Regions from separate parts of the Burkholderia pulmonis genome, predicted to be linked through region 3. Evidence: predicted binding sites of a transcription regulator. Region 3 holds the regulator's gene; each other region holds the start of a gene.
What was found. The regulator LexA, encoded in region 3, represses DNA repair genes until DNA is damaged. The targets are predictions, from matches to a motif close to ACTGTATNNNNATACAGT.

Region 1 (10,363 bases), 1.3 Mb from region 3:
CAGGCCGGGCGCGCGCGGCGCGTGGCGTCGGTCTGCACCGGTGCGTTCCTGCTCGCGGAGGCCGGCCTGCTCGATGGACGGCGCGCGGTCACGCACTGGGCGCGCTGCGACGAATTCGCGGCGCGCTACCCGAACGTGCGCGTCGAATCCGACCCGATCTTCATCCGCGAAGGTGCACTGTGGACGTCGGCCGGCGTGACGGCCGGCATCGATCTCGCGCTCGCGCTGGTCGAGGAGGATCTCGGGCGCGCGATCGCGCTCGACGTCGCGCGCGAACTCGTCGTGTTCCTGAAGCGCCCCGGCGGACAGGCGCAGTTCAGCGCGATGCTGTCGATGCAGCGCACCGACGACCGGTTCGGCGAGCTGCACGCGTGGATGGCCGAGCACCTGACGGCCGACCTGTCGGTGCCCGCACTGGCCGAGCGCGTACGCATGAGCGAGCGCAGCTTCGTACGCCACTATCGCGCCGGTACCGGTCGCACACCGGCGCGGGCGGTCGAGCAGATCCGCGTCGAGGCCGCGCAGCGCCTGCTCGGCGAAACGGCATGGCCGGTCAAGCGGATCGCCGCGCGTTGCGGCTTCGGTTCGGAGGAGACGCTGCGGCGCAGTTTCGTGCGTGTGCTGGGCGTGTCGCCGCAGGGCTATCGCGAGCGCTTCGTGCGGTGAGTCACGGGGCGTGACCGGGGCCGGAGCGGTTGCTGTCCGATTCGTCCGAAACTGAACGAAAACCGGTCGGTTTCCAGTCCGAAATGCCGAAACTATTCAGGATCGGAGAACAATAGACGGGGGCTTGTGCCGGGCCTGCCGCGCGCTCTATTCTGTTCCGTTGGCGATTCGATGGGGGATGCAGCATGGACCGAATCCAGGCAATGGAAGTTTTTACTCGTGTGGTCGACGCGAACAGCTTTACGCGGGCAGCCGACACGCTCGCGATGCCGCGCGCGTCGGTGACGACCATCATCCAGAATCTCGAGGCGCTGCTCGGCGTGCGCCTGATGCACCGGACGACGCGCCGGTTGTCGCTGACGCCGGAGGGCGCCGCGTACTACGAGCACTGCATGAAGATCATCTCGGAAATCGCGGAAGCCGACGCGAGTTTCCAGGCCGGCAACCGCAAGCCGAGCGGCGTGTTGCGCGTCCACATGCCGAGCTCGCTCGGGCGGCGCATCGTGCTGCCGTCGCTGTCGATTTTCCGGCAGCGCTATCCGGACATCACGCTCGAGCTGGGGTTGTCCGACCGCTACGTGGATCCGGTCGAGGAGGGCATCGACTGCATGATCCGGATCGGGCCGCTCGAGGATTCGTCGATGGTCGCGCGGCGCATCGGGATGCTGAAGCGCGTGACCTGCGCGTCGCCCGATTACCTCGCGCGTCACGGCGAACCGCACGAGATCGCCGATCTCGCCGAACACCATGCGGTGAATTTCCGTTCTAGCCACGGCGCGCGCGCGGTTCCGTGGGTGTTCATGATCGACGGCAAGCCGTTCGAGGTGCGGATGAACGCGAGCGTGACGGTCAACGATTCGGATGCCTACGTGACCTGCGGGCTCGAAGGTTTCGGGATGATCCAGCCGACGCTGTTCATGGTGCTGCCGAACCTGCTCGACGGCTCGCTGGTGGAGGTGCTGCCGGACTGCAATCCGAAGCCGAAGCCGATCTCGATCGTCTATCCGCACAACCGGCATCTGTCGCAGAAAGTGCGTGTTTTTGCCGACTGGATCGCGGAGGTGTTCGAGTCGACGCCGGCGCTGGAGGGCGGGGAGGACTGGCGCGGACGGGTGGGGGCGCAGGGGGCGACGTTGCAGAGGGGCGCGGTGGCGGCGTAGTGCAACGCGTGGCATGCGACCTGCGCATCGATGCGCAGGTGCGCTGCGCTGGTGAGGCGGCCGGGTGCCGACTTGGCGGCGCAATGAGGCGAATCGTCCGGCGCGCCGCCGGCTTTCCGGTTGCTGCGAAAAATCTGCATCGAGGCAATCCGGCCCGGGGCGGCCGGGTTCCTGATAAACCCGACAGTTATCTTTTAATCGACGGATTCGTTAAATTCGCGCGGTGGCTTTTCGCCTCCGGCGAACGGCGCGGCAAGGTTGGCTGTCGAGCTGAAAAATAATCAACGACTACCGGGGAAACGATGTCGAGGTCCATGACGTTCATTCGACGCCTGGCGTGCGTGGCGTGCACGCTGGCGCTCGGCGCGTGCTCGAACGACTGCGGCAATTTGCTTTCCGGCAGTCATTCCACGTCGTGCACGATTGCCTGGGGTGCGGCAATGGTCGCTGTCGCGCCCGTTGCACTGGTGTCCGGCGCCATCGATGATCACCGGCAGAATGCGCGCGAGGAGGAAACCTGGCGGCGTTGGAAAGCGGGGGATCCGCCGGTCGTTGCACAGTGCGTCGTGGACTGTCGATTGCCGTTGCACGTGACGCAGTCCGACTCGGGCGAGTATGAGCAGCTTTTCGCGCACAGTCTCGACGAGATCATCGCGTGGTGGGGCGAGCACCCGACGCCCGGCCAGCTCCCGGTCGTGGCCGTGGCGTACAAATACAAGGGGCAGCGCCTGATGCAGTCGGATCCCGCTGCGGCTGAAGCCTATCTGCGCAAGGCGGCCGTCATGGTGGCCGAGCCGGCCATGGCCGAAGGCCTCGAATCGGACTACTTTCCGATGGGCGTCGTACTGAACAACAAGCGGTACTACGAGAAGGCGGCACAGGGAGTCCAGGAAAGCCTGATGATCCTGCGGTTCAAGAGCGACGGCGCCAGCGCTTTCAGGTGTCAGCCCATTGCGGCATGGCCGCCGAGTTACCCGGTGAATCTGGATGATGCGTGCGATCGCGCCTATCAGCGGCTTTACGATCCTGATTTCAAGACGATTTCCTATCAATATCAGCGTATCGACAATGTCTATGAACCGGTTCAGCCGAAGTAGCGCGCGGGGCACGGATCGGCTGTGTCCCGTCTGGCAATCGGGGGCGACTGGCACGGGTTCGATGAAATGACGGCGCGCGTCATCGCGGCATTGTTCGGTTCGACGCTGGCCGGCGTGACCCATGTGCAGGCGCCGGCATCGGCCAACGTAGAGAATCCGGATTCTCGCGCTGCGGCCATTCAGCGTGCCTTCAGCCCGGCTGTTCGTATCGATGAGTACAAGTCGCGCATCGATTTCGATCGGAATTTCGCTACGGACGAGGGCCGGATGATTGTCGCTTCGACTGGCGCAGGTTCGCGAAGGAGCGCATTCCCGGCCTCATGGCATTGAAGATCGACAACGACGAATTGCGCGTCGATGAAACGGCCCGCTCAAGGATATCCGCGAGTACGTATTCAACGGGCGGTTCGTGTCCGGTTCCCCGGCCGATGCGGTTCGCGTCTTGGTCAACGTTTGCAGGCGCTGGCAGAGGCGCATACGGCCAACGCGATGTAATCGGGGAGAGGGCTCTCTGCGAGAAGCAGCGCTGGAGCTGCGACGCAATGAAAAAAGCCGCTGTTTCTTTCGAAACAGCGGCTTTTCGCATTTGGTGGCGAATCAGGGATTCGAACCCCGGACCTGCGGATTATGATTCCGTCGCTCTAACCGACTGAGCTAATTCGCCGTGAAGAATCAAATTATGTAGATATACCGTCGGGCTGTCAACAGCTTTTTCCACCTTCCGTGAAAAAAGCGGCCAGCCGGCCCGTGGCGACCTGACGGCAGGGCGGGTTGCGGGCCGCCGGAACGCCCGTCCGGCAACCGCTCCCCGCCCGCCCGGCAAACATCAATCCTGCGCGTAGATGTCCGAGTCCTTCGTCTCCTTGACGAACAGCAAGCCGATCACGAACGTGGCCAGCGCGATCACGATCGGATACCAGAGGCCCGAATAGATGTTGCCCTTCGCCGCGACGATCGCGAACGCGGTGGCCGGCAGGAAGCCGCCGAACCAGCCGTTGCCGATGTGATAGGGCAGCGACATCGACGTGTAGCGGATCCGTGTCGGGAACATCTCGACCAGCATCGCGGCGATCGGGCCGTAGACCATCGTCACGTAGATCACGAGGATCGTCAGGATCACGATCGTCATCGGCCAGTTGAGCTGCGCCGGATCGGCCTTCGCCGGGTAGCCGGCTCCCTTCAGCGTCGACGCGAGCGTCTTGTCGAACGCCGCGCCCTGCGCCTTCGCGTCGGTCGCCTTGCCGTCGTAGGTCTGGATCACCGTGTCGCCGACCTTGATCTCGGCCATCGTGCCGGCCGGCGCCGCGACGTTCTCGTAGTTCAGGCCGGCCTTCGCGAGCGCGCCCTTCGCGATGTCGCACGAGCTGGTGAACTTCGACGTGCCCACCGGGTTGAACTGGAACGAGCAGGTATCCGGATCGGCGACGACCGTGATCGGCGCCTTCTGCGTCGCGAGTTCGAGCTGCGGGTTCGCGTAGTGCGTGAGCGCCTTGAACAGCGGGAAGTACGTCAGTGCCGCGATCAGGCAGCCCGCGAGGATGATCGGCTTGCGGCCGATCTTGTCCGACAGCGAACCGAAGAACAGGAAGAACGGCGTGCCGATCAGCAGCGCGATCGCGATCAGGATGTTCGCGCTGGCCCCGTCGACCTTCAGCGTCTGCGTGAGGAAGAACAGCGCGTAGAACTGGCCCGTGTACCACACGACGGCCTGGCCGGCCGTCAGGCCGACGAGCGCGAGGATCACGATCTTCAGGTTCTTCCACTGGCCGAACGCTTCAGTCAGCGGCGCTTTCGACGTCTTGCCTTCCGCCTTGATGCGCAGGAACACCGGCGATTCGTTCAGCTGCATCCGGATCCACACCGACACGGCGAGCAGCAGGATCGACGCGACGAACGGCACGCGCCAGCCCCAGCTGCCGAACGCTTCCTCGCCGATGAACGTGCGCACGCCGAGGATCACGAGCAGCGACAGGAACAGGCCGAGCGTCGCGGTCGTCTGGATCCAGGCGGTGTAGAAGCCGCGACGGTTCGCCGGCGCGTGTTCGGCGACGTAGGTCGCCGCGCCGCCGTACTCGCCGCCGAGCGCGAGACCCTGCAGCAGCCGCATCGCGATGAAGATCACGGGCGCGGCGATGCCGATCGACGCATAGCCGGGCAGGAAGCCGACCACGAACGTCGAGATGCCCATGATCACGATCGTCACGAGGAACGTGTGCTTGCGGCCGACGAGGTCGCCGAGCCGGCCGAACACGATCGCACCGAACGGCCGCACCGCGAAGCCGGCGGCAAAACCGAGCAGCGTGAAGATGAACGCGGCGGTCGGATTGACGCCGGAGAAGAAGCTCTTGCTGATGTAGGCCGCGAGCGAGCCGGCCAGGTAAAAGTCGTACCACTCGAACACGGTGCCGAGCGACGACGCGAAGATCACCTTCTTCTCTTCGCCCGTCATCGGCGAGTGCGAAATTTGCCCGCCTAACGTTGCCATGAATCGTCTCCAAGTCCCTTGATATAGATGTGCGGCCGCCTTGGGTGGGCGGGCCTGTCGACGATTATTGGCACGGAAACTTACGGCGTACTGACTCGCGCCTACAAAACGACTGCGCGTTAACCCGCGCCGAATCGGCCGCTTCTCGTGTCGATTGTGGCGCGAACATCCGGTAAATCGCCGGTTTCGACGCAGTTGCGCCGCGCTGCGGCGGCGCGCGTCAGGGTTAATCCGGGGCGGTGCCGGCCATCGGCAGGCTGATGCGCACGAGCGTGCCGGCGAGGCGTGGCGTGCGCTGGTAGACGTGATCGTCGAGCGTCAGCGTGCCGCCGTGTTGCGTGGCGATCTCGCGCACGATCGCGAGCCCGAGGCCGCTGCCGTCGCCTTCGCGGCCGAGGATCCGGTAGAAGCGCTCGACGACGCGCTCGCGTTCGGCGGCCGGGATGCCGGGGCCTGTGTCTTCGACTTCGAGGTGAACGAACCGCGCTGCCGGATCGGCATGCACGCGCACGGTGATGCGGCCGCCTTCGGGCGTGTAGCGGATCGCGTTGTCGATCAGGTTGCCGAGCATCTCGCGCAGCATCACCGGATTGCCGTCGACCTCGAGCGGTGCGTCGTCGGGCGGCCCTTCGTAGCCGAGGTCCATCCGCTTCGCGAGCGCGGCCTGCACCCAGTCGCGCACGGCGCGCCGCGCGAGCGCGGCGATCTCGACCGGCTCGAACGTGAGCCCGCTCGCGCGGTTTTCGGCGCGCGCGAGCGCCAGCAGTTGCGTGACGAGCCGCGCGGCCTGTTCGGAGCTCGTCGCGATCTGTTCGAGCGAGCGCTGCACGTCGGGCGGGACGGGGTGGCGCAGCGCGAACTCGGCCTGCGTGCGCAGGCCCGCGAGCGGCGTCTTCATCTGGTGCGCGGCGTCGGCGATGAAGCGTTTTTGCAGCGCCATGTTCTGTTCGAGGCGCGCGAGCAGGTCGTTGAACGACGTGACGAGCGGCTCGATCTCGGGCGGCGCGCGCTGCGCCTCGACGGGCGACAGGTCGTCGGGCCGCCGGGCGCGGATGTGCGCCTGCAGCGCATTGAGCGGCGCGAGCCCGCGCGACAGCCCGAACCAGACGAGCAGGATCGCGAGCGGCAGGATCACGAACTGCGGGAGGATCACGCCCTTGATGATGTCGTTCGCGAGCGCGTTGCGCTTGTCGAGCGTCTCGCCGACCTGCACGAGCACGGGCTGCGTGCCGCTCGACTGCGGCAGCGCGACCGTCGTATAGGCGACGCGCACGTCGTTGCCGCGCAGCAGGTCGTCGCGGAACACGACGACGCCGGGCGGCGGGCGGTCCTCGTCGCGCGGCAGCGGCATGTCGGCCTCACCGGCAACCAGTTCGCCGCGCGTGCCGAGCACCTGGAAGTAAACGCTGTCGACGTTGTCCGCGCGCAGGAAATCGCGCGTCTGTTCCGGCAGCGTCAGCTCGGCGACGCCGTTGACCGGATGAATCTGCCGCGCGAGCACGTACGCATTGGTTTCGAGCGCGCGGTCGAACGGGCTGTTCGCGATCGTCTTCGCGACGAGATAGGTGACGGCGATGCTCATCGGCCACAGCAGCAGCAGCGGCGCGAGCATCCAGTCGAGGATTTCGCCGAACAGCGAGCGCGGGCGCGGCGTTTCGGGCGATTCGATTTCGTCGGGCGGCGCGAACGGGTTTTCGTAGCGCGCGTCGCGCGCATCGTCGGCGGCCGACGACGATGCGCCGGTCGGGTGGCGGGAGTGGGCCGGCGTGGCCATCGCGGCGACGCCCGGTGTCAGCGCAGCGGCGTGCCGGCCAACGCGGGCTGGGGCGCTGTCGTGTCCGCCGGCGCGGCGGGCGCGACCTTCTCGAGGCAATAGCCGAGGCCGCGCACGGTCGAGATCCGCACGCCGCTCGGTTCGATCTTCTTGCGCAGCCGGTGCACGTAGACTTCGATCGCGTTGTTGCTGACTTCCTCGCCCCATTCGCACAGGTGATCGACGAGCTGCTCCTTCGACACGAGCCGGCCGATCCGCTGCAGCAGCACCTCGAGCAGGCCGAGCTCGCGCGCGGAGAGATCGAGCACGTGATCGTTCGCATACGCGATGCGGCCGACCTGATCGAACGCGAGCGAGCCGTGGCGCACGACGGTCGGGCCGCCGCCCGCGCCGCGCCGGGTCAGCGCGCGCACTCGTGCCTCGAGCTCGTTGAGCGCGAACGGCTTGGCCATGTAATCGTCGGCGCCGAGGTCGAGCCCCTTCACGCGTTCGTCGACGCTGTCGGCGGCCGTCAGGATCAGCACGGGGAGGTTGGAATTGCGGGCGCGCAGGCGCTTGAGCACGTCGAGCCCGGACATTTTCGGCAGCCCGAGATCGAGGATCAGCAGGTCGAAAGTCTGCATCGACAGGGCGGTATCCGCATCGACGCCGCTCTTCACGTGATCGACGGCATAGCCCGACTGGCGGAGTGACCGGGTGAGGCCGTCCGCGAGTATGCTGTCGTCTTCGGCGATGAGAATTCGCATGTTGCTGACCGATGGCCGGCAGGGCGTTCGCGCCGGCGCGGCTGTCTCCGAAGTGATTCGTGTACAACGCAGCCTGCATTGCGGGCTTGCATAAAACACTGTTTTTTTATACAGTGTCTGCATTCGTGGCGGCGCTTGAAAGCGGGCGCGCCTCTTACAGACGCTGCTCATCATAGCAAAGGACGATTCATGGAAGATAGCAAGAAGGGCTCCGGGATGACCGCCGAGAAGAGCAAGGCGCTGGCGGCCGCACTCGCGCAGATCGAGAAGCAGTTCGGCAAAGGGTCGATCATGCGGATGGGCGACGGCGACGCAGCCGAAAACATCCAGGTCGTCTCCACGGGCTCGCTGGGTCTTGACATCGCACTGGGCGTCGGTGGCCTGCCGCGCGGCCGTGTGGTCGAGATCTACGGTCCGGAATCGTCCGGTAAAACCACGCTCACGCTGCAGGTCATCGCCGAACTGCAGAAGCTGGGCGGCACCGCAGCGTTCATCGACGCCGAGCACGCGCTCGACGTTCAATATGCCGCGAAGCTCGGCGTGAACGTGCCGGAGCTGCTGATCTCGCAGCCGGACACCGGCGAGCAGGCACTTGAAATCACCGACGCGCTGGTGCGCTCGGGCTCGATCGACATGATCGTCATCGACTCGGTCGCGGCGCTCGTGCCGAAGGCCGAAATCGAAGGCGAGATGGGCGATTCGCTGCCGGGTCTGCAGGCCCGCCTGATGTCGCAGGCACTGCGCAAGCTGACCGGCACGATCAAGCGCACGAACTGCCTCGTGATCTTCATCAACCAGATCCGGATGAAGATCGGCGTGATGTTCGGCAACCCGGAAACCACGACGGGCGGCAACGCGCTGAAGTTCTACTCGTCGGTGCGTCTCGACATCCGCCGGATCGGCTCGATCAAGAAGAACGACGAGGTGATCGGCAACGAAACCCGCGTGAAGGTCGTCAAGAACAAGGTGTCGCCGCCGTTCCGCGAAGCGATCTTCGACATCCTGTATGGCGAAGGCATTTCGCGTCAGGGCGAGATCATCGATCTCGGCGTGCAGGCGAAGATCGTCGACAAGGCGGGCGCCTGGTACAGCTACAACGGCGAGAAGATCGGCCAGGGCAAGGACAACGCGCGTGAATTCCTGCGCGAGAATCCGGAAATCGCACGCGAGATCGAGAACCGCATCCGCGAATCGCTCGGTGTCGTCAGCATGCCCGATGGCGTAGCCAACGAAGCCGAGGCGCTGGACGAAGAAGAGTAATGGTTGTGCGCCGAGGTCAGGCTGGCGAGCCGGAGGAGAGCGACGCGCCCGAAGGGGCGGGTCGCTCCGGCCGGCGAGCCGGATCCTCGGGCGCCGACCGACGGGGCGCAGGCAGCCATGCCGCGAACCGCACCGCGACGAGGGCATCCGACGATGCCCTCGTTTCGTTTGAGATTGCCGCACCGGACGATCCGTTCGCCGACGATGAATCGTTCGACGCACACGACCGCTCCCGCCGTCGCGTGTCCGGTGTCAGCTTCCCGGGCGATCGCGCAGGCGATGTATCGGCGCCGGCGAGGGAAGACGTCTATACACGCAGCAGCCAGCATCCGCGTCGCACGCGCCGTGCGTCCGGCGCTTCTTCCAGTACTTCGTCGGGTGACGCTCCGGGCGCGACCGAACGCAAGTCGTCGAAGCCGCAACGTTCCTTGAAGGGGCGCGCGCTCGGCTATCTGTCGAGGCGCGAATACAGCCGTACGGAGCTCGCGCGCAAGCTCGCGCCCTACGTCGGCGAAGACGAGTCCGTCGACCCGGTGCTCGATGCGCTGGAACAGGAAGGCTGGCTGTCCGACGCGCGCTTTGCCGAGAGCCTCGTGCATCGCCGCGCATCGCGCGTCGGCGTCGCGCGCATCGTCAGCGAACTGAAGCGTCATGCGGTCGGCGATACGCTCGTCGAGGAAGTGAACGCGCAGTTGCGCGAGACCGAATGGACGCGTGCGCAGGCCGTCTGGCGCAAGAAATTCGGTGCACTGCCGCAAACGCCGGCGGAACGTGCGAAGCAGGCGCGCTTTCTCGCCGCACGCGGCTTCTCGAGCGCGACCATCGTGAAGTTGCTGAAAGTCGGCGACGATTTCCCGATCGACGATTGACCGGCCCGGTCGCGCGCGTGGCGCGCGATTTTGCTGCAATGCAACCACTTCCGGGCAGGCGGGAATACCCGCCGTCGCGTCGAACTGTCTCAAATACCCAATATGCTAAAATCCATGGGTTTTCCTCTTCGGCCTCAACCTCCAGCATGCCGCTATCCGAGCCCGTGCCCCGTCAGTTGCGACATCGACGCGCAATCCGAGCGGAAGCCTACGAGCGCGGCGATGGCTTGTGGGACATTGAAGCCTGCCTGACCGACCACAAGCCGCGCGATGTCGCGCTTGCGTCGGGCATCCGGCCCCAGGGCC
Region 2 (10,363 bases), 1.5 Mb from region 3:
GTGCTGTCGGACGTCGACGCCGCCGTGATCAACACGAACTATGCGCTGGCCGCGAACCTGCAGCCGACCAAGGACGCAATCGCGCTCGAATCGCTGACGAGCCCGTATGCGAACCTGATCGCCGTGCGCGCGAAGGACAAGGATCAGCCGTGGGTGAAGAAGCTGGTCAAGGCGTACCAGTCGCCGGAAGTGAAGGAATTCATCAAGAAGCAGTTCAAGGGCTCGATGGTCGCGTCGTTCTGAGCGACGCACACCGGTCGGACCGCTGAACGAAAAGGGCCTGCATCGCGCAGGCCCTTTTTCATGGGCGCCCGGTCATCAGCGCCTGCTCACATCTCGCCACGCCGCGAGCAGATCGACATGATCTGCTGGATCGCATAGCTGTCGCGCACGCCCGGTAGCGACTGCACGACGCACTCGTGAAAGCGCCGCTCGCGCGGCAGCAGCATCGCGTTGTTGCGGTACAGCGCATCGCACGAGCGCTGGATCAACTGGGCCGCTCCGCCATTGCGGCTTTCGCGTAGCGCGTTGAGCATGCAGTCGTCGTATTGCGCACTGCCGTCGTCCAGCGCGAATGCCGCGCCCGGCAGCGCCAGCGCGACGGTCGCGAATACGACGGCTCGAATCCCCCGTTTCATCTGCCCTCCGATGGTGTGGACTGGGTCGGCCGACAGCATAACGTAAAGCCGCGAGCACGGCTGACGCGTTGGCCGACGCGGGCCGGAGCCGCCGCCGGCCGGGGCTGTGCGCGCATTCTCCGGCTCCGGCGAGTGCCGCGATCCGGGGTACCGGGCGAAAGCACGGAGTCAGGCGGTGGTCTGCGGAAATGGTATTCTCATGCGTTCGCCGCTGCACGCTTTCCCGGAGCGTGCGCGGGCCGATCGCCGGCGTGTCTGACGTACGGCGGCGCCCGCCCGACGGCGGCGGGAATCCATCATCCAGAACCGACACAATACGGGGGAGACTCACCCATGAAGCGATTCAAGACTTTCGCGATCCGTTCGATCACGGCCGGCGTCGCCGCATTCGCGCTGGCAGGTGCCGCGCACGCACAGACCGTCAAGGTGCTGTCGATCGTCGATCATCCGGCGCTCGACGCGATCCGCGACGGCGTGCGCGCCGAGCTGAAGGCGGAAGGTTACGGCGACGACAAGCTCAAGTGGGAATACCAGAGCGCGCAGGGCAACACGGGCACGGCCGCGCAGATCGCGCGCAAGTTCGTCGGCGACCAGCCCGACGTGATCGTCGCGATCGCGACGCCGGCCGCGCAGTCGGTCGTCGCCGCGACGAAGAGCGTGCCGGTCGTCTATTCGGGCGTCACCGATCCGGTCGCCGCGCAGCTCGTGAAGGGCTGGGGCCCGTCGGGCACCAACGTGACGGGCGTGTCGGACAAGCTGCCGCTCGATCGCCAGGTCGCGCTGATCAAGCGCGTCGTGCCGAATGCGAAGACGGTCGGCATGGTCTACAACCCGGGCGAGGCGAACTCGGTCGTCGTCGTGAAGGAACTCAAGGAGATCCTCGCGAAGCAGGGCATGACGCTGAAGGAAGCGGCCGCCCCGCGCACCGTCGACATCGGCCCGGCCGCGAAGAGCCTGATCGGCAAGGTCGACGTGATCTACACGAACACCGACAACAACGTCGTGTCCGCGTACGAAGCGCTCGTGAAGGTCGCGAACGAAGCGAAGATCCCGCTCGTCGCCGGCGATACCGACAGCGTGAAGCGCGGCGGCATCGCGGCGCTCGGCATCAACTACGGCGACCTCGGCCGCCAGACGGGCAAGGTCGTCGCGCGCATCCTGAAGGGCGAGAAGCCGGGCGCGATCGCGTCGGAGACGAGCAGCAACCTCGAGCTGTTCGTGAACACCGGCGCGGCCGCGAAGCAGGGCGTCACGCTGTCGCCGGATCTCGTGAAGGAAGCGAAGACGGTCATCAAGTAAGCGGCCCGACCGCCGCGCTTGCAGGCCCGATCCGGGCCTGGACGACATCGCCGGACGGGCGGCTCCCACCCGGGGCCGCCCGTTCGCTTCGCCCGGCCGTACACGTCCGGCCGGGAAGCAACAGGATTTCCCATCATGTCTCTGTTCTCGTTTCTGGGCGCACTGGAGATCGGCCTGATCTTCAGTCTCGTCGCCCTCGGGGTGCTGATCTCGTTCCGCATCCTCAACTTCCCCGACCTCACCGTCGACGGCAGCTTTCCGCTCGGCGGCGCCGTTGCCGCGACGCTGATCTCGGCCGGCTACGACCCGTTCAGCTCGACCTGTCTCGCGATCGTCGCGGGCGCAATGGCCGGTTTCATCACCGGCTGGCTGAACGTGCGCCTGAAGATCATGGATCTGCTCGCCAGTATCCTGATGATGATCGCGCTCTATTCGGTGAACCTGCGGATCATGGGCCGGCCAAACGTGCCGCTGATCACCGAGCCGACGATCTTCTCGGTGCTGCAGCCCGACTGGATGCCCGACTACGTGCTGCGTCCGGCGCTGCTCGCGATCGTCGTCGTGGTCGCGAAGCTCGGCCTCGACTGGTTCTTCTCGTCGCAGCTCGGCCTCGCGATGCGCGCGACCGGCGCGAACCCGCGGATGGCGCGTGCGCAAGGCATCGCGACCGGCCGCGCGACGCTCGCCGGGATGGCGCTGTCGAACGCGCTCGTCGCGCTCGCCGGCGCACTGTTCGCGCAGACGCAGGGCGGCGCGGACATCTCGATGGGGATCGGCACGATCGTGATCGGGCTGGCCGCGGTGATCATCGGCGAGACGCTGCTGCCCGCGCGCCGGCTCGTGCTGACGACGCTCGCGGTCGTGCTCGGCGCGATCGTCTACCGCTTCTTCATCGCGCTCGCGCTGAACAGCGAATTCATCGGCCTGAAGGCGCAGGACCTGAACCTCGTGACGGCCGCGCTCGTCACGATCGCGCTGGTGCTGCCGGCGACGCGCAAGAAGCTGTTCGCGCGCAAGAACGGAGGGGCATGACATGCTGTCCGCACAAGATCTCAAACTCACGTTCAATCCCGGCACGCCGATCGAGACGCGCGCGCTGCGCGGGCTGTCGCTCGAGATTCCCGACGGCCAGTTCGTCGCGGTGATCGGCTCGAACGGCGCCGGCAAGTCGACCTTCCTCAATGCGGTCAGCGGCGACCAGCGCGTCGATTCGGGGCGTATCTCGATCGACGGCACGGACGTCACGCGCAAGGCCGCGTGGGACCGCGCGCACCTGGTCGCGCGCGTGTTCCAGGATCCGATGGCCGGCACCTGCGAGGCGCTGACGATCGAGGAGAACATGGCGCTCGCGACCGCGCGCGGCGTGCGGCGCGGTTTTCGCGCCGCGCTCGACCGCCCGTCGCGCGAGCTGTTCCGCGACAAGCTGCGACTGCTGAACCTCGGCCTCGAGAACCGGCTGACCGACCGGATCGGGCTGCTGTCCGGCGGCCAGCGGCAGGCCGTGAGCCTGCTGATGGCGTCGCTGCGGCCGTCGCGGATCCTGCTGCTCGACGAGCACACGGCCGCGCTCGACCCGAAGACGGCCGCGTTCGTGCTGGAGCTGACCGCGCGCATCGTCGCCGAGAGCAAGCTGACGACGATGATGGTCACGCACAGCATGCGGCAGGCGCTCGACTACGGCGACCGCACGGTGATGCTGCACCAGGGGCAGGTCGTGCTCGACGTGTCGGGCGACGCGCGCAAGGGGCTCGATGTGCCGGACCTGCTGCAGATGTTCGAGAAGGTGCGTCACGAGCAACTCGACGACGACGCGCTGCTGCTCGGCTGACGGGTAGCAGACGGGCCGGCGCGCCGCAGCATGATGCACGCGCCGGCCGACTCTCTGTTTTCCTCTGACGAAAACCGGTTTTGCACCGGTGCTGTGCGACACGGGCGCATTGCCATATACTGTATATCCATACAGTTGTGGGTGGCGTCATGCTCGCATCCTCCGTTTCTCCCGAATCCCTTCATCCGTCGCTCTGGCGCGGCTCGCAGCTCGCGCGCGGCGGCCCGCGCACGATCGAGACCGGCTTCGCGCCGCTGTCGGCCGAGCTGCCGGGCGGCGGCTGGCCGGTCGGCGGCCTCGTCGAACTGCTGGCCGCGCAGCCGGGCTGCGGCGAAATGCGGCTGCTCGCACCCGCGCTTGCCCGCACCGTCAGCGCCCGGCGTCCGCTCGCGCTCGTCGCGCCGCCGCAATCGCCGCATGCCACCGCGCTCGCCAGTCTCGGCGTGCCGGCCGATGCGCTGCTGTGGCTGCGCGCCGGCAGCCGCACGGATGCGCTATGGGCCGCCGAGCAGGCGCTCAGGACCGGCTGTTGCGGCGCGCTGCTGCTCTGGCAGGACGCACGGCCCGATGCGCTGCGGCGCCTGCATCTCGCGGCCGCGCGCACGGGCGACACGCTGTTCGTGATGCTGCGCCCGCTGTCGGCCGAACGGCAGCCGTCGCCGGCCGTGCTGCGTGTCGCGCTGTATCCCGTGCCGGGCGGCGTGTCGCTCGACATCGTCAAGCGTCGCGGGCCCGCGCGCAGCGAGCCGCTCGTGCTCGACCTGCCGTCGCCCATCGTGGAGAGCCGCTATGCGCGTCTTGCTCGGCATCCATCTGCCGCGCCTGCCGCTCGACGTGTGCGTCGCGCCTCCGTCTGACGGCGAGGCCGACGGCGCCGGCCGTGCGGTGCTCGAGCAGGGTGTCGTGCTGATCGCCGATGCAATCGCGCAGCGGCAGGGCGTGCGCGCGGGCATGAAGCGCGGCGGCGTGCTGACGCTCGCGCCCGAGACGCAGCTCGTCGAACGCGATCCCGCGCGCGAGGCCGATGCGCTGCGCGCGGTCGCGCTCGCGTTGCTGCGCTTCTCGCCGTGCGTCGCGCTCGACGACGAAGCCACGCTGATCGTCGACGTCGGTCCGAGCCTGCGCCTGTTCGGCGGGCTGCCGTCGCTGTGCCGCCAGGTGCGTGCGACGCTCGCGGCGCTCGGCTATGCGGCGCGCCTGTCCGCTGCGCCGACCGGGCGCGGCGCGTGGCTGCTCGCACGCACGTCGGCGCGTGCGCGCGTCCGGCGCCGTATCGCGAGCCCGGCTTCGCTCGTTCGTTCGCTCGACCGCCTGCCCTGCGTGCTGCTGCCCGATGCGCGTCCGTATGCGGGCTGGTTCGACGGCCTCGGCTGCCGCACGCTCGCCGATCTGCGCGGCCTGCCGCGCGCGGGGTTGCAGCGCCGTTGCGGCCCCGCGTTGCTGGCCGCGCTCGACCGCGCGTACGGCGACGCGGTCGAGCCGCTGGCGTGGATGGCGGTGCCGCCCGTGTTCGACGTCCGGCTCGAATTGCCGGAGCGCGTCGAATATGCGGAAGCCGTGCTGTTCGCCGCGCGCCGGCTCGTCGTGCAGCTGTGCGGCTGGCTGGCCGCTCGGCAGTTGTCGCTGGCCGCGATGACGTTCGATCTCGAGCACGAGCGCGGCCGCCAGGCCGTGCCGCCGACGCCGCTCGAGCTCGCGTTCGCCGCACCCGTGCGCGACGAGGTGCATTTCATGCGGCTGCTCGGCGAGCGGCTCGCGCGCGTCGAGTTGCCGGCCGCGGTGATCGCGGTGCGTCTGAAGGCCACGCGCGTCGAATCGGTCGCGCCGCCGGCCGACGATCTGTTTCCCGAGCCGGGCGGCACGCGCGAGACGCGTGAGCGGCTGTTCGAGCTGCTGGTCGCGCGGCTGGGGGCGGAGAACGTGCTGCGCGCGGCGCCCGTCGCCGATCACCGGCCCGAGGCCGCGAACCGCTGGCTGCCGCTCGATGCGCCGGCCGGCAAGCCGGCCGGCGGGCCGCCGGCGGTGCCGCCGAGGCCTGCGTGGCTGCTGGCCGAGCCGTTGCCGTTGCTGATGCGCGGGGAGCGGCCGGTATTTCGTACGCCGCTGAGGATGATGTCGTCGGCGGAGCGGATCGAGGCCGGGTGGTTCGATGGCCAACTCGCCGCACGCGATTACCACGTCGCGCAGGACGAAGCCGGTGCGTGCTACTGGGTGTTCAGGGAGCGGGCGGGAAGCGAGTCCGAACCGCACTGGTTCCTGCACGGCCTGTTCGGGTGAACAGAGATGGTTGCGGAATTCAGCTGGCTGCCCGATTACGCGGAGTTGTTCTGCCGTTCGAACTTTTCGTTCCTGCATGGCGCGTCGCATGCGGAAGAACTGGTCGAGCGTGCAGTCGACCTCGGCTATCGCGGGATCGCGATCACCGACGAATGCTCGCTCGCCGGCGCGCCGCGCATGCATGTCGCCGCGAAGGCGAAAGGGCTGCCGCTCGTCATCGGCTCGTATTTCGACGTCACGCCGGATGACGTCGCGCCCGGCCACGATCCGGGCCCCGGTGCGTTCGGGCTCGTGTTGCTTGCGCAGAACCGCGAAGGGTACGGCAATCTGTCCGAGCTGATTTCATGGCGGCGGATGGCATCGCCGAAGGGCACCTACAAGCTGACGTCGCGGATGCTGTCGGCGCCGCCCGCGGAGTTTGCTCACCTGCGCGGCATGCCTGATTGCTTCGCGATTCTCGTGCCCGCGTACCCGGTGCGTGCGGACGTGCTCGATGCGCAGGTCGCGTGGTTTCGCACGACGTTCGGCGAACGTGCGCGGCTCGGGCTCGTGCAACTGCAGCGCGCGCTGGACGGGGCGCAGCGCGAGGAGATCCGTGAGGCGGGCGAGCGTCGAGGCGTGCGACTCGTCGCGCTGGGCGACGTGACGATGCACCGGCGCTCGTGCAAGGAACTGCAGGACGTGATGACGGCGATTCGCGTCGGCATGCCGGTTTCCGAGTGCGGGTATGCGCTCGCGCCGAATGCGGAGCAGCATCTGCGTTCGCGTGGGCGGATCGCGAAGCTGTTTTCGCCGGAAGAGATCGCGGAGACGTGTGCGATTCTCGATGCATGCGATTTCGAACTCGACTCGCTTCGCTACGAGTATCCGGACGAAATCGTGCCGGAAGGGCATACGCCGACGAGCTATCTCAAACAGGAGACGCGGGGCGGCGCACTTCAACGTTACGCCGGAAAGATACCCGGGCACGTGCAGGAACGGATCGACTACGAGTTGGCGTTGATCGAGAAGCTGCGCTACGAACCGTTCTTCCTGACTGTCTACGACATCGTCAAATACGCGCGCAGCCGGAACATCCTGTGTCAGGGCCGAGGCTCGGCTGCGAACTCGGTCGTCTGTTACTGCCTCGGCATCACCGAGGTGAATCCCGAGCAAAGCACGATGCTGTTCGAGCGCTTCATCAGCGCGGAACGCGGCGAGCCGCCCGACATCGACGTCGATTTCGAGCATCAGCGTCGTGAGGAAGTGATCCAGCATATCTACGAAAAATACGGACACAACCGCGCAGGACTCGCCGCTGCGGTCTCGACGTACCGCCCGCGTGGCGTGCTGCGTGAAACCGGCAAGGCGCTCGGCGTCGATCCGATGCTGATCGATCGCGTCGCGAAAGGGCATCGCTGGTTCGACGGCAGCCGCGACCTGCTGCAGCAATTCTCGACGATCGGGCTCGATCCGCAGACGCCGCTCATCCAGGCGTGGGCCCAACTCGCCGCGCGGCTGCTCAACTTTCCGCGCCACCTGTCGCAGCACTCGGGCGGCTTCGTGATCAGCCGCGGCAAGCTCACGCGGCTCGTGCCGGTCGAGAATGCGGCAATGGACGGGCGGCGCGTGATCCAGTGGGATAAAGACGATCTCGAATCGCTCAAGCTGATGAAGGTCGACGTGCTCGCGCTCGGCATGCTGTCGGCGCTGCATCGCGCATTCGACATGCGCACCGCGTGGCGCGGGCCGCCGGAGCCGGATGGTGAGCCGTTCACGCTGAAGCACATCCCGCAGGATGACGAAGCGACTTACGACATGATCTGCCGTGCCGACACGGTCGGCGTGTTCCAGATCGAATCGCGCGCGCAGATGTCGATGCTGCCGCGCCTGCGACCGCGTACTTACTACGATCTGGTGATCGAGGTTGCGATCGTGCGGCCGGGGCCGATCCAGGGCGGGGCGGTGCACCCCTATCTGAAACGGCGTCAAGGCATCGAAAAGGTCAGTTATCCAAAGGAAGACCTGAAGCCTGCGCTTGAACGTACGTACGGCGTGCCGATCTTCCAGGAGCAGGTGATGCAGATCGCGATGATCGCGGCAGGCTTCACGCCCGGCGAGGCGGATGAACTGCGGCGCGCGATGGCCGCTTGGAAGCGCAAGGGCAATCTCGAGCAGTATCACCGCAAGATCGTCGACGGGATGCGGGAGCGCGACTATCCGCCCGAATTCGCCGAGCAGATCTTCGAGCAGATCAAGGGCTTCGGCGATTACGGCTTCCCCGAAAGCCACGCGGCCAGCTTCGCGAAACTCGCGTACGCGAGCAGCTGGCTCAAATGCCACGAACCGGCGATCTTCCTTGCCGCGCTGCTGAACAGCCAGCCGATGGGTTTCTACCCGCCGTCGCAACTCGTGCAGGATGCAAAACGCCACGGCGTGCAGGTCCTGCCGATCGACGTGACGCAAAGCAACTGGGAAGCGTCGCTCGAAGCGCTGCCCGGCCAGTTGCCGCCCCACGGCCAGCCAGCCGTGCGGCTCGGCCTGTCGCTCGTGCGCGGCCTTGGCGAAACCGCCGCGCGCCGCATCGAAGCCGCACGCGCGGCCGGCCCGTTCGACAACGTCGACACGCTCGCACGCCGCGCGCAGCTCGAACGCCGCGACCTCGAAGCGCTCGCCGCCGCGAACGCGCTCGCGACGCTCGCCGGCCATCGGCGCGACGCGTTGTGGCAGGCCGTCGCGGCAGCGCCGGAGCGCGACCTGCTCGCCGCCGCGCCGATCGACGAGGCGGAGAAACCCGCGCTCGGCGCGCCGTCGGAAGCCGACGACATCCTCGCCGACTATCACACCACCGGCCTCACGCTGAACCGCCACCCGGTCGCGCTGCTGCGGCCCGCGCTGCGTGCGCGGCGGCTGTCGTCCGCGGCCGAACTGCACGACCGGCCCGACGGCCGGCTCGCGCGTGCGTGCGGGCTCGTGACCGCGCGGCAGATGCCGGGCACCGCGAAAGGGGTGATGTTCATGACGCTCGAGGACGAAACGGGCTGCGTGAACCTGATCGTCCGGCCCGAGCTGCTTGCGCGGCAGCGCCGCGAAACCCTCGATTCGCGGCTGCTCGCGGCGTCCGGCGTGTGGCAGGTCGCGAGCGACGTGAGGCACCTCGTCGTACAGCATTTCGAGGATCTGACGCCGCTGCTCGGCGGCCTGCGCACGTCGAGCCGCGAGTTCCACTGATACGCGCGTCGCACCAGCCCCCCGCCGTCGATGCATACCAGTCTCTCCAACTGGTTCTATTCCGGTTTCATATTCGTGCCCGAAACCCGGCCAAACCGTGTACTGGAACTGTCCCCTTGCATACCAATTCGGGTAAATCCCTATCTGGTACTGCGTTGTAAACAAAGGATTTGTTGGCACTAAAACGCTTGTCGGACAAGGCTTTCGGCGATTTTCACGACGCTAATACCAGTTCGTTGACTGGTATTATGGTGGTTATATAATGCGTTCACTTTCGACGGCTCGAGGTCGTCGTCCGACACCCGGAGGCACATGGAAACCGGCTGGTCCGAACTGGCGCCCGATCCCCTCAACGACACGCCGCTCTATCTGCAGCTCGCCCGCAACCTGGCGAGCGCGATCCACGGCGGCGCGTGGCGGGCCGGCGAGTCGCTGCCGTCGGAGCGGCTGCTGTCGGTGTCGGTCGGTGTATCGCGGATCACGGCCCGCCGCGCCCTGGCGCTGCTGGTCGAGCAGGGCTTGATCAAGCGGGCGCGCGGGGCGGGCAGCTTCATCACGCCGCGCGTGGCCGATCCGCTGTCGCGTCTCGTCGGCTTCACCGCGAAGATGCAGCAGCGCGGCTTCGTGCCCGATTCGGTGTGGCTGTCGCGCACGCTGCGCGCCGCGAGCCGCGACGAGATCACGCGGCTCGGCCTCGCGCCCGGCGCGACGGTCGCGCGGCTCGAGCGGCTGCGCCGCGCGGACGGCATCGTGATGGCCGTCGAGCACTCGACGCTGCCGGCCGCGGTGGTGCCCGATCCGCAGGCGCTCGGCGCGTCGCTGTACGAATACCTCGACGCGCGTGGCATGACCGTCGTGCGCGCGCTGCAGCACTTTCGCGCGGCGAACGCGACGCACGCGATCGCGAAATGGATGGCGGTGAAGCCGGGCTCGGCACTGCTGGTGATCACGCGGATCGGCTACGGCGCCGACCAGCGCGCGATCGAAGTGAGCGAAACGTATTGCCGCGACGACTACTACGATTTCGTCGCCGAACTGAAACGCTGACGCGCGAGACTGCCTGTGCGCGGCATGCGTGAAGCAACGACACGAATGTGCAAATCACGACGCG
Region 3 (10,363 bases):
GCGCTGATCGATGCGAACGCGCGCGCCGAACTGTTCGCCGAGCTGATCGACAAGCATTACGATCCCGCTTACGCGCGGACCTATCGCGCGACCTATAACAAGCCGAACCGGGCGCTGACGTTCACGTTCCGGCCCAACGCGACCGACGGGCGCGATCAGGCGCGCACGCTGCTGGCCGAACTCGCGCAGGCCGGGTTGCCCGCATCGGCCGCGCTTGCCGCCGGCGCGAAATCCGAAACCGACCAAGACCAATCGACGACCACACGATGACGACCGCACGCACCCAACCCAGTCCGGCCCTCGGCTGGATGACCTTCCTGCTGATTGCCGTCGCGGGACTGTTCTACGTGAAATGGTTTCCGTATTACAACAAGGCATTTGTCGCCGCCGAGCATCATTCGATCGGCCAGTCGATCCTGATGGGCACGTCGGCGGCCGCCCCCGAGCCGTCGCTGAAGGCCGCGCTCGACTACGCATGGGCGTACGGCAAGGCGATCTGGCAGGCGATGGTGCTCGGCCTGCTGCTCGGCTCGGCCGTGCAGGCGCTGCTGCCTGCGCACTGGGTGGCGCGCGTGCTCGGTCGCACGGGATTCGGCAGCGTCGCCGCGGGCGGCCTGCTGTCGCTGCCGGGGATGATGTGCACGTGCTGCGCGGCGCCGGTCGTCGCGGGCTTGCGTGAGCGGCATGCGTCGCCGGGCGGCGCGGTCGCGTTCTGGCTCGGCAACACGGTGCTGAACCCGGCGGCGCTGGTGTTCATGGGTTTCGTGCTCGGCTGGCACTGGAGCGCGCTGCGCCTCGTGCTCGGCATCGTGATGGTGTTCGGGATCGGCTATCTGCTGAACCGCATCGCGCGCCCTGAAGACCGCAGCATCGACGATGCGCAGCTCGCCGCGCTGGCAGCCGAGCAGGCCGCGGCCGGCAATCCGTTCGTCCGCTGGATGAAACTGCTCGCGCGCATGTCCGTGCGGCTGGTACCCGAATACATCGTGCTCGTGCTGCTGCTCGGCGCCGCGCGCGCGTGGCTGTTCCCGCACATCGGTCCGGACATCGGCAATCATCTCGGCTGGATCGTCGCGTTCGCGGTCGCGGGCATGCTGTTCGTGATCCCGACGGCCGGCGAAGTGCCGATCATTCAGGCAATGCTGTCGCTCGGCATGGGCGTCGGCCCGGCCGCCGCGCTGCTGATGACGCTGCCGCCGATCAGCGTGCCGTCGCTCGCGATGCTCGCGCGTTCGTTCAAGCCGTACATGCTGGCGATCGTCGCGACGCTGGTCGTCGTGTTCGGGATCGTGAGCGGCCTGCTCGCGATCGCGCTCGGGTTCTGACGCACGCAGGCGACGTGCCGGTCGGGCGCGTTCGTCGTATTTATCCGGCGCCGCCGCTTCACGCGTGCGGTGCCCTTTACAAGAAGCAAACAGGAAAACGCATGACCCAACCGAAGATTCATCCTCGACTCGAAAAGGCGCTGACGCGCGGCGATCTCGCGATCCGCCAGGCCAATTCCGCGCGGGCGACTGCCGTGCTGAACGCACTCGGCACGATGATCATCGAGGCCTCCGCAACGATCGGTGTCGATGCCAGCGTCGACATTCCGCAGGGCGACCGTATTTACGATCCCGTCAACGGCCTGTGGCCGCAGAAGATGCTGGTGTCGTTCGACGGCCCGGTGGACGAAGCCGAAAAGGAAGAGCTGCGCTCGGTCTACCTGGTGGCCGACGATCCGGGCACGCAGTTCCGCGTCGAATGGCATCGCGCGGACGGTAAGCTCGGTCGCCAGGAAGGCGGCCCGCTCGCGACCGTCGCGTTCCTGACCGACGTCGAGATCCCGTGGAGCGACGACGACGAGTAACGTCGTCGCGTGATGCCGGCGCCCGCTGCGCCGGCCGTCAGCGCATCATCCGCCGCCGGAACAGCCACGCGGACAGCAGGAACCCGCCGACTGCGTAGCCGGCGAGCACCGCGACGTGCAAGGCGATGTCGGTTGCCGGCCGGCCGAGCATCGCGGGCCGGATCAGTTCGACCGCGTTCGCGAGCGGCAGCGCCTGCGCCGCGTGCTGTGCGATCGGTGGCAACTGCGTGATCGGGAAGAACACACCCGACAGCAGCAGCATCGGCGTCAGCACGAGCGTCTGATAGAACATGAAGAAATCGTAGGACGGCGCGAGCGCCGTGACGATCATCGCGATGCTGGCAAACGCGAGGCCGGCGAGCGCGATCACGGGCAGCGCCGCGAGCATCGACGGAAACTGCGCATAGCCGAGTACCCCGGCGACGAGCATGATCGCGACGCCCGACAGCATCGCCTTGCTGGCCCCCCAGACGGTTTCGCCGAGCACGATGTCGCCGAGTGCGAGCGGCGTATGCATGATCGCTTCCCACGTGCGCTGCACGTGCATCCGCGAGAAACCCGAATACATCGACTCGAAGCTCGCGGACATCATCACGCTCGACCCGACCGTGCCGGCCGCGAGGAACGCGATGTACGACACGCCGTCGACGTGGCCGAGCATCAGGCCGAGCCCGAAACCGAGCCCGAACAGATAGATCATCGGATCGGCAAGATTGCCGAACATCGACGCGAGCGCGAGCTTGCGCCAGACGAGATAGTTGCGCCGCCAGACGGCGATCCAGTTGGTGGCATTCGCGGGCATCGCGATCGCGAAGCGCGATTCGCGCGGCGGGGCCGATGGTGTTGCAGCGGAATAGTTGCGCACGTCCATGGTCGATCAGTCCTGCATTTCGCGGCCCGTGAGCCGCAGGAACACATCCTCCAGATTGGCCGGGCGATGCAGATAGCGCAACCCGGGGCGCCCCTTGAGCCGTGCGCTGAGCGGTTCGGGGTCGGCCACGTAGCAGAACAGCGTCTCGCCGCTGATCTCGGTGTGCCTGGCGAATGCCGACAGCTCGTCGCGCAGGGTGGCCGGATCGGGCCCGTAGATCTCGATCACGTCGCAGCCGATCTCCGATTCGATCAGCGCGTGAGGCGCGCCCTCGGCGATCTTGCGGCCTTCCTCGATCACGCACAGCCGATCGCACAGGCGTTCGGCTTCTTCCATGAAATGCGTGGTGATCAGGATCGTCTTGCCGCGCGCGAGCAGCGAGCGCAGCCGTTCCCACATCAGATGCCGCGCCTGCGGATCGAGGCCCGTCGTCGGCTCGTCCAGCACCAGCACGTCGGGATCGTTGACGAGCGCGCGGGCGAGCGTGAGGCGGCGCTTCATGCCGCCCGACAACTCGCCGACCTTCGCATCGGCCTTGTTCTCGAGTCTCGCGAATTCGAGCAGCGGCTGCACGAGTGCACGTGCGGCCTGTGCCGACATCCCGAAATAGCGGCTGAACACGAGCAGGTTCTCGCGCACGGTGAAGTCGGGGTCGAGATTGTCGAACTGCGGGACGACGCCGACACGCTGGCGCGCGTGTCGCGCACGGGATGGAACCGGTTCGCCGCAAAGCGAAATGGCGCCGGCATCGGGATGCGCGAGACCGAGCAGCATCTTCAGCGTCGTGGTCTTGCCGGCACCGTTCGGCCCGAGCAGGCCATAGCATTCGCCGGCCTGCACGCTGAAGGAGAGGCCGTTGACGACGAGCTTGTCGCCATAGCGTTTTTCGACGTTCCGGAAATCGATCGGTGCGACGGACATGGGCATGTTGTCGTTGTGAGCGGGCGCGTTCCGCTGCCCGCTGTGCGGCCGGCTGGCGAACGGATCGGACGAATGCGTGTCACATGAGCATGACCGAAGCGCACAACGCCGGCGTGTATGACCCGCTGGAGTACGAACGGGCCATTCTAGTGCATCGGCTGCGTCTCTTCAGGGCATGCCTGCACGGTGCGATGCATGGGCGCACCGATCGTGCACTGCATCATCGCGCACGCGCCGGGCGGGGCGAATCAGCGTTTTCCATCCCTTGCGTCCTGAATTGCGGCGCACCATGATGAATGCGTAGGCTCGTTGTCGCGATAGGGAGGTTTCATGGCTAGCTACAACAAGATTTTGCTGTGTTACGACGGCACGCTCGAAGGGCGCAAGGCACTGCGTTGCGGCGCCAACCTCGCAATGGACCTGAAGGCCGAGACGCACTTGCTGTCGGTCGTCGACATGCGGTCGAGCATTGCGCAAAGCGCAGGTTTGCTGACCGATGTCGCATGCGGCCGCTTCGAGGAAACCGCGCGTGAAATCCTGCAGGAAGGCGTGAACTGGCTACGCGAGCGCGGCGTGCAGGCCGAAGGCCATTTCGCGTTCGGTTATCCGATCGACGAAATCGCGAATCTCGCGTCGGAGCTGAAGGCCGATCTCGTCGTGGTCGGCCACCGGTGCCGCAGCGGACTGTCGAGATGGTGGATGGGATCGGGCAATACGCAACTGCTCGACCGCGTGAACTGCAGCATTCTGGTGGCGTGTTCGTCGGCGGAAGAGCAGAAGGCCGAAATCGCACGCGAGCGTGAAGCGGCCACGGCGAACGGCAAATGATCTGAAGGCTCGATGGCTGCCTGACCGGCGATTCGTGCCGGTCAGGCGCCGCACCGCTTCAGCGGTGCATGCGTCGCGCGTCCTGCTGCGTTACGCATGCAGGTCGATCGCGGACAATTTCCACGAGAACAGCCCGAAGCGGTGGAAGATCGCCGCATAGCGCGTGCCGTCGGCGCTGCGCTGATACGTCACGACGAATTCGTCGATATTCCGGTAGCCCGCACTGGTTTGCTGCGGATGCTGCGCCTCGCTCGGGGCCGGCGCGGCAGGCGCGGGCGTTGACGCCGCCGTGACGGATGCGTTGGCGCTCGCTGCGGCGGCACTTGCGGGGGCCGGATTGGCCGGTGTGTTGCCCGATGTGTTGCCTTGCGGCAGATTCGACCAGTCAGGCGGACGCTCGCCCGGATTGCCGCGCGGCGGCAAGCCGCTCATCAGCGCGGCGACACCCTCCGGGGTCGCGTACGCATCGACCAGCGGGCCGATCAGCGCGGACCCGATCAGCGCACCGATCACCGCGAACGGATTGTTCTTCTTCACCGCGTCGATCCGGCGCATCAACTCTTCCGTGACCTGCTGCTTCAGGCTGATGCGCAGCGACGGAAAATCGACATACTCGCTGATTGCCTGCGCGTCGCGCGCATCGATCGCCGATTTCAGGCGACCGAGCGCGACGTACGGTGACGCGTACGCATAGCCGATCGCCGCAATGATCGCGACGACCAGCGCGACGATCAACAGGGGCTTGAGTCGCCTTGCGCGGCTCGGCGAACCAGTCACGTTGCCTCCGGTGCGGACATGTTCCGCAATCAGAGACCGCCCGGCGTAGCCGATCGTTCCTCTGCAATGCAGCGATCGATCATCCGGCACACCGCATCGATCGTACCGACCATGATCAGGCGTGAACGGCCGTGATAGACACGCACCGGCGCGCGGCGCGCGGGTTCCGCGTGATTGAGACCGGCGTTCAGCGATACCCGCGCGAACGCGGGGAGTGCTGACGGCAGCAGGGACGCCTGCCGTTCGACTGCGACTTCTTCTTGCACGGGCGCGGCCGCGGACAGCGGTGCGCAGGGCGTGCGGCCGCGCAGGTGACGCAGGCGGCCGAATTGACGGAAAGGCAGCAGACGGGCAAGGCGTTCCATGATGTTCTCCTCAGCGAGACGGAATGTCAGAGTTCGCCCGAGCGGATCAGCCCGACGGCGATGCCTTCCAGCGCGAATTCCGCGCTGCCGGCCTTGACGAAGATGTTTTCGTAATCCGGATTCTCCGCGATCAGCTCGAGACCGCCCGGCCGGCGCATCAGGCGCTTGACCGTGACGTCGTCGCCGAGACGCGCGACGATGATCTGGCCGTCCTTCGCTTCCGTGCGCTTCTGCACGGCGAGGAGATCGCCGTCGAGAATGCCGGCGTCGCGCATCGACAGGCCGCGCACCTTCAGCAGGTAGTCGGGCTTGCTGGTGAACAGCGCGGGATCGCATGCGTAGTGCTGCGAGATGTGCTCCTGCGCGAGGATCGGGCTACCGGCTGCCACGCGGCCGACGAGCGGCAGCGACAGCTGCATCAGGCCGGCGTGCGGCAACGTGAACTGGTGCGGGGCGTCGTCGATGCCGAGCAGGCGGATGCCGCGCGACGCGCCGGCGGCCAGCTCGATCACACCCTTGCGCGCCAGCGCACGCAGGTGCTCCTCGGCCGCATTCGGCGAACTGAAACCCAGCTCGGCCGCGATCTCGGCACGGGTGGGCGGGAATCCGGAACGCTCGATCGCGCGACGGATCAAGTCGAACACTTGCTGCTGACGGGCGGTGAGTTTGGTCATGGCTTAACTGTATGGATAGACAGTGAGCTGTATTTTTATACAGTACTTCGCGAATTTCAAGTGTTACGTGAGGTTCGACGCGATCACGCCGGTTCCGGCGTGATCCGGCGGCGCTAAAACGCCGGTTTATCCGCCGCAACCGTCCGTCCCGTCTGCGTTAGCACTTTTGAGTATTAAAAAATGAGGAACGATTATTTTTAATCATGTAACCCGTTCGTTAGACTGGCCCGACATCGCAATACCGACAACACTGGAGAACCAAGGATGGCGAAGCGCAATACGGGGCTGGTGGGCGGAGTGGGCCGCCTGATCGCAACACTCGCGCTGGGCGCGGCGGCGGCGCTGGGCGTCGCAACGCATGCCCAGGCCGATACGACGTTCCTGAACGTGTCGTACGACCCGACGCGCGAGCTGTATCAGGATTTCAACCAGGCGTTCGGCAAGGAGTGGAAGGCGAAGACGGGCGAGACCGTCAACTTCAAGCAGTCGCACGGCGGGTCGGGCGCGCAGGCGCGCTCGGTGCTCGACGGCCTGCAGGCGGACGTCGTCACGCTGGCGCTCGCGTACGACATCGACGCGCTCGCGAACAAGGGCCTGGTGAACAAGGACTGGCAGAAACGCCTGCCCGACAACGCATCGCCGTACACGTCGACGATCGTGTTCCTGGTGCGCAAGGGTAACCCGAAGGGGATCAAGGACTGGGACGACCTGACCAAGCCGGGCATCTCGATCGTCACGCCGAACCCGAAGACGTCGGGCGGCGCGCGCTGGAACTACCTGGCCGCATGGGCGTACGCCGTACACAAGCCGGGCGGCAACGAGCAGACGGCGAAGGAATTCGTCACGAAGCTCTACAAGAACGCCGGCGTGCTCGATTCGGGCGCGCGCGGCGCGACGACGAGCTTCGTGCAGCGCGGGATCGGTGACGTGCTGATCGCATGGGAAAACGAGGCGTTCCTGTCGGTCAAGGAATTCGGCACCGACAAGTTCGAGATCGTCGTGCCGTCGGTGAGCATCCTGGCCGAGCCGCCGGTGGCGGTGGTCGACAAGGTGGTCGACAAGAAGGGCACGCGCAAGCTGGCAGATGCCTACCTGAACTTCCTGTACAGCCCGCAGGGCCAGGAAATCGCGGCGCGCAACTACTACCGGCCGCGCTCGAAGAACGTGCCGGCCGAGCTGACGAAGCAGTTCCCGAAGCTGAAGCTGTACACGGTCGACGATACGTTCGGCGGCTGGACGAATGCGCAGAAGACGCATTTCGCGGACGGCGGCGTGTTCGACTCGATCTACAAGCCGCAGTAACGCCATAACGACAGCGGCGCGCCACGACAGCGCGCCGCATCCCCGACAGCCCGCCGGCGCGATTCACTGCGCCGGCGTTTGCGTCGGGCCCGTGAGCAGCAACGACCCAGCAAGAGCATCCGATGACGACGTACACCTTTCGCAAGCCGAGCGCGCTGCCCGGTTTCGGCGTGACACTCGGCATCACGGTGGCCTATTTGAGCCTCGTGGTGCTGATTCCGCTCGCCTCCACGTTCCTGAAGACCGCGACGCTGTCGTGGGACCAGTTCGTTACCGCCGTCACGTCGCCGCGCGTGCTCGCGTCGTACCGGCTGACGTTCCTGTCCGCACTCGGCGGCGCGCTGATCAACGCCGTGTTCGGCTTCCTCGTCGCGTGGGTGCTGGTGCGCTACACGTTCCCGTTCAAGCGCCTCGTCGATGCGATCGTCGACCTGCCGTTCGCGCTGCCGACGTCGGTCGCCGGCATCTCGCTCGCGGCCGTCTATGCGACCAACGGCTGGGTCGGCCAGTATCTCGCGCCGCTCGGCATCAAGATCGCGTTCACGCCGGCCGGCGTGCTGGTCGCGCTGACCTTCATCGGGCTGCCGTTCGTCGTGCGCACCGTGCAACCGGTGCTCGAGGATTTCGAGCGCGAGCTGGAGGAAGCGGCCGCGTGCCTCGGCGCGTCGCGCTGGCTGACGTTCCGTCGCGTCGTGCTGCCGGCCGTGCTGCCGGCGCTCCTCACCGGGTTCGCGCTCGCGTTCGCGCGCGCGCTCGGCGAATACGGGTCGGTGATCTTCATCGCCGGCAACGTACCGATGAAATCCGAGATCACGTCGCTGCTGATCATCACGAAGCTCGAGCAGTACGACTATGCAGGCGCGACCGCGCTGGCGGTCGTGATGCTGGTCGTGTCGTTCCTGATGCTGCTGCTGATCAACACGCTGCAGTGGTACCTGCAGCGCAGGACGAGCAAGGGCGCAAGCGGCCCGGCGCCGGCCACCGTCAACGCCGTCGCAGCAGGAGGCCAGCAATGAGCCAGGAGGCCACCGTCGTGCTGAAAACCCCGTCGCCGGCCGCGCGTGCCGCGAAACGGCTCGACCCCGTCAGCGAATCGCGCGGCGTGCGCTGGCTGCTCACGGGCATCGCGCTGGCGTTCCTCGCCTTCTTCCTCGTCGTGCCGCTCGCCGCGGTGTTCGTCGAGGCGCTGCGCAAGGGCGTCGGCTTCTATCTCGAATCGCTGGCCGATCCCGACGCCTGGTCGGCGATCAAGCTGACGCTGACCGTCGCCGTGATCGCGGTGCCGCTGAACCTCGTGTTCGGCGTATGCGCGTCGTGGGCGATCGCAAAGTTCGAATTCCGCGGCAAGGCGCTGCTGACGACGCTGATCGACCTGCCGTTCTCGGTGTCGCCGGTGATCTCGGGCCTCGTGTACGTGCTGCTGTTCGGCGCGCAGGGCTGGCTCGGGCCGTGGCTGCAGGATCACGACGTGCAGATCATCTTCGCGGTGCCGGGCATCGTGCTCGCGACGATCTTCGTCACGTTCCCGTTCGTCGCGCGCGAGCTGATTCCGCTGATGCAGGCGCAAGGCACCGACGAGGAAGAAGCCGCGCGCGTGCTCGGTGCGTCGGGCTGGCAGATCTTCCGCCGCGTGACGCTGCCGAACGTGAAGTGGGGCCTGCTGTACGGCGTGATCCTGTGCAATGCGCGCGCGATGGGCGAATTCGGCGCGGTGTCGGTCGTGTCGGGCCATATCCGCGGCCAGACCGACACGATGCCGCTGCACGTGGAGATCCTGTACAACGAATACAACTTCGCGGCGGCGTTCGCGGTGGCGTCGGTGCTGGCGCTGCTCGCACTCGTCACGCTCGCGCTGAAGCTGATCGCCGAGCGTCATCTCGCCGCCGAACTGGCCGGCGCGCGCGACGCCGTTCCCGCACATGCCGGCCCTGTCGCCGTCGTTTCGTCGAAATCGTAAAGAGGCAACCAGAATGGGTATCACCGTCCGTAACCTTCAGAAGCGCTTCGGCGATTTCACCGCACTCGACAACGTGTCGCTCGACTTCCCGCCCGGCGAACTGGTCGCGCTGCTCGGGCCGTCCGGCTGCGGCAAGACCACGCTGCTGCGCGTGATCGCGGGCCTCGAGCACGCGGACGCCGGCCAGGTCGTGCTGCAGGGGCTCGACGTCGCGTCGGTCGGCGCACGCGACCGCCAGGTCGGCTTCGTGTTCCAGCACTACGCGCTGTTCCGTCACATGACGGTGTTCGAGAACGTCGCGTTCGGGCTGCGCGTGAAGCCGCGTCGCGAGCGGCCGTCGGAAGCGGTGATTCGCGACAAGGTGCACGAACTGCTGAAGCTCGTGCAGCTCGACTGGCTCGCGCAGCGCTATCCGTCCGAGCTGTCGGGCGGCCAGCGCCAGCGCATTGCGCTCGCCCGCGCGCTCGCGGTCGAGCCGAAGGTGCTGCTGCTCGACGAGCCGTTCGGCGCGCTCGACGCGAAGGTCCGCAAGGAGCTGCGCGGCTGGCTGCGCCGCCTGCACGACGATCTGCACATCTCGACGATCTTCGTCACGCACGACCAGGAGGAGGCGCTGGAAGTCGCGGATCGCATCGTCGTGCTGAACCGCGGCCACGTCGAGCAGGTCGGCAGCCCGCAGGACGTCTACGATCATCCGCAAAGCGCGTTCGTGTACGAGTTCCTCGGTGCGGCCAACCGGCTGCCGGGCACGGTTGCCGGGCGCGGTTTCGTCGCCGAGGGCGCGGCTGCGCCGATCGAGGTCGACGCCGATTTCGCCGG

Region 1: a site for LexA is predicted at 8,026-8,043, ahead of recA (recombinase RecA). Genes of this name have one in related genera too.
Region 2: a site for LexA is predicted at 3,884-3,901, ahead of imuA (translesion DNA synthesis-associated protein ImuA). Genes of this name have one in related genera too.

The regions. Positions count from the first base shown of each region.
Region 1 covers NZ_OZ480186.1:3,042,271-3,052,633, reverse strand. Annotated here, with positions in the region: gene AC5LXK_RS14170 (GlxA family transcriptional regulator) at 1-666, shown strand, start outside; gene AC5LXK_RS14165 (LysR family transcriptional regulator) at 852-1,826, shown strand; gene AC5LXK_RS14160 (hypothetical protein) at 2,141-2,923, shown strand; gene AC5LXK_RS14155 (hypothetical protein) at 2,945-3,253, shown strand; tRNA gene AC5LXK_RS14150 (tRNA-Met) at 3,511-3,587, opposite strand; gene AC5LXK_RS14145 (MFS transporter) at 3,750-5,408, opposite strand; gene AC5LXK_RS14140 (sensor histidine kinase) at 5,635-7,182, opposite strand; gene AC5LXK_RS14135 (response regulator) at 7,200-7,928, opposite strand; gene recA (recombinase RecA) at 8,118-9,188, shown strand; gene recX (recombination regulator RecX) at 9,188-10,057, shown strand; gene AC5LXK_RS14120 (DUF2889 domain-containing protein) at 10,204-10,363, shown strand, end outside.
Region 2 covers NZ_OZ480186.1:3,229,578-3,239,940, reverse strand. Annotated here, with positions in the region: gene AC5LXK_RS15040 (MetQ/NlpA family ABC transporter substrate-binding protein) at 1-243, shown strand, start outside; gene AC5LXK_RS15035 (VF_A0006 family four-cysteine protein) at 330-638, opposite strand; gene AC5LXK_RS15030 (ABC transporter substrate-binding protein) at 972-1,937, shown strand; gene AC5LXK_RS15025 (ABC transporter permease) at 2,073-2,969, shown strand; gene AC5LXK_RS15020 (ABC transporter ATP-binding protein) at 2,971-3,765, shown strand; gene imuA (translesion DNA synthesis-associated protein ImuA) at 3,915-4,622, shown strand; gene AC5LXK_RS15010 (Y-family DNA polymerase) at 4,555-6,042, shown strand; gene AC5LXK_RS15005 (error-prone DNA polymerase) at 6,049-9,252, shown strand; gene AC5LXK_RS15000 (GntR family transcriptional regulator) at 9,565-10,299, shown strand.
Region 3 covers NZ_OZ480186.1:1,774,963-1,785,325, forward strand. Annotated here, with positions in the region: gene mnmH (tRNA 2-selenouridine(34) synthase MnmH) at 1-270, shown strand, start outside; gene AC5LXK_RS08305 (permease) at 267-1,325, shown strand; gene AC5LXK_RS08310 (hypothetical protein) at 1,427-1,849, shown strand; gene AC5LXK_RS08315 (ABC transporter permease) at 1,887-2,720, opposite strand; gene nodI (nodulation factor ABC transporter ATP-binding protein NodI) at 2,727-3,641, opposite strand; gene AC5LXK_RS08325 (universal stress protein) at 3,972-4,469, shown strand; gene AC5LXK_RS08330 (DUF2939 domain-containing protein) at 4,560-5,246, opposite strand; gene AC5LXK_RS08335 (hypothetical protein) at 5,276-5,611, opposite strand; gene lexA (transcriptional repressor LexA) at 5,638-6,285, opposite strand; gene AC5LXK_RS08345 (sulfate ABC transporter substrate-binding protein) at 6,550-7,587, shown strand; gene cysT (sulfate ABC transporter permease subunit CysT) at 7,710-8,603, shown strand; gene cysW (sulfate ABC transporter permease subunit CysW) at 8,600-9,544, shown strand; gene AC5LXK_RS08360 (sulfate/molybdate ABC transporter ATP-binding protein) at 9,558-10,363, shown strand, end outside.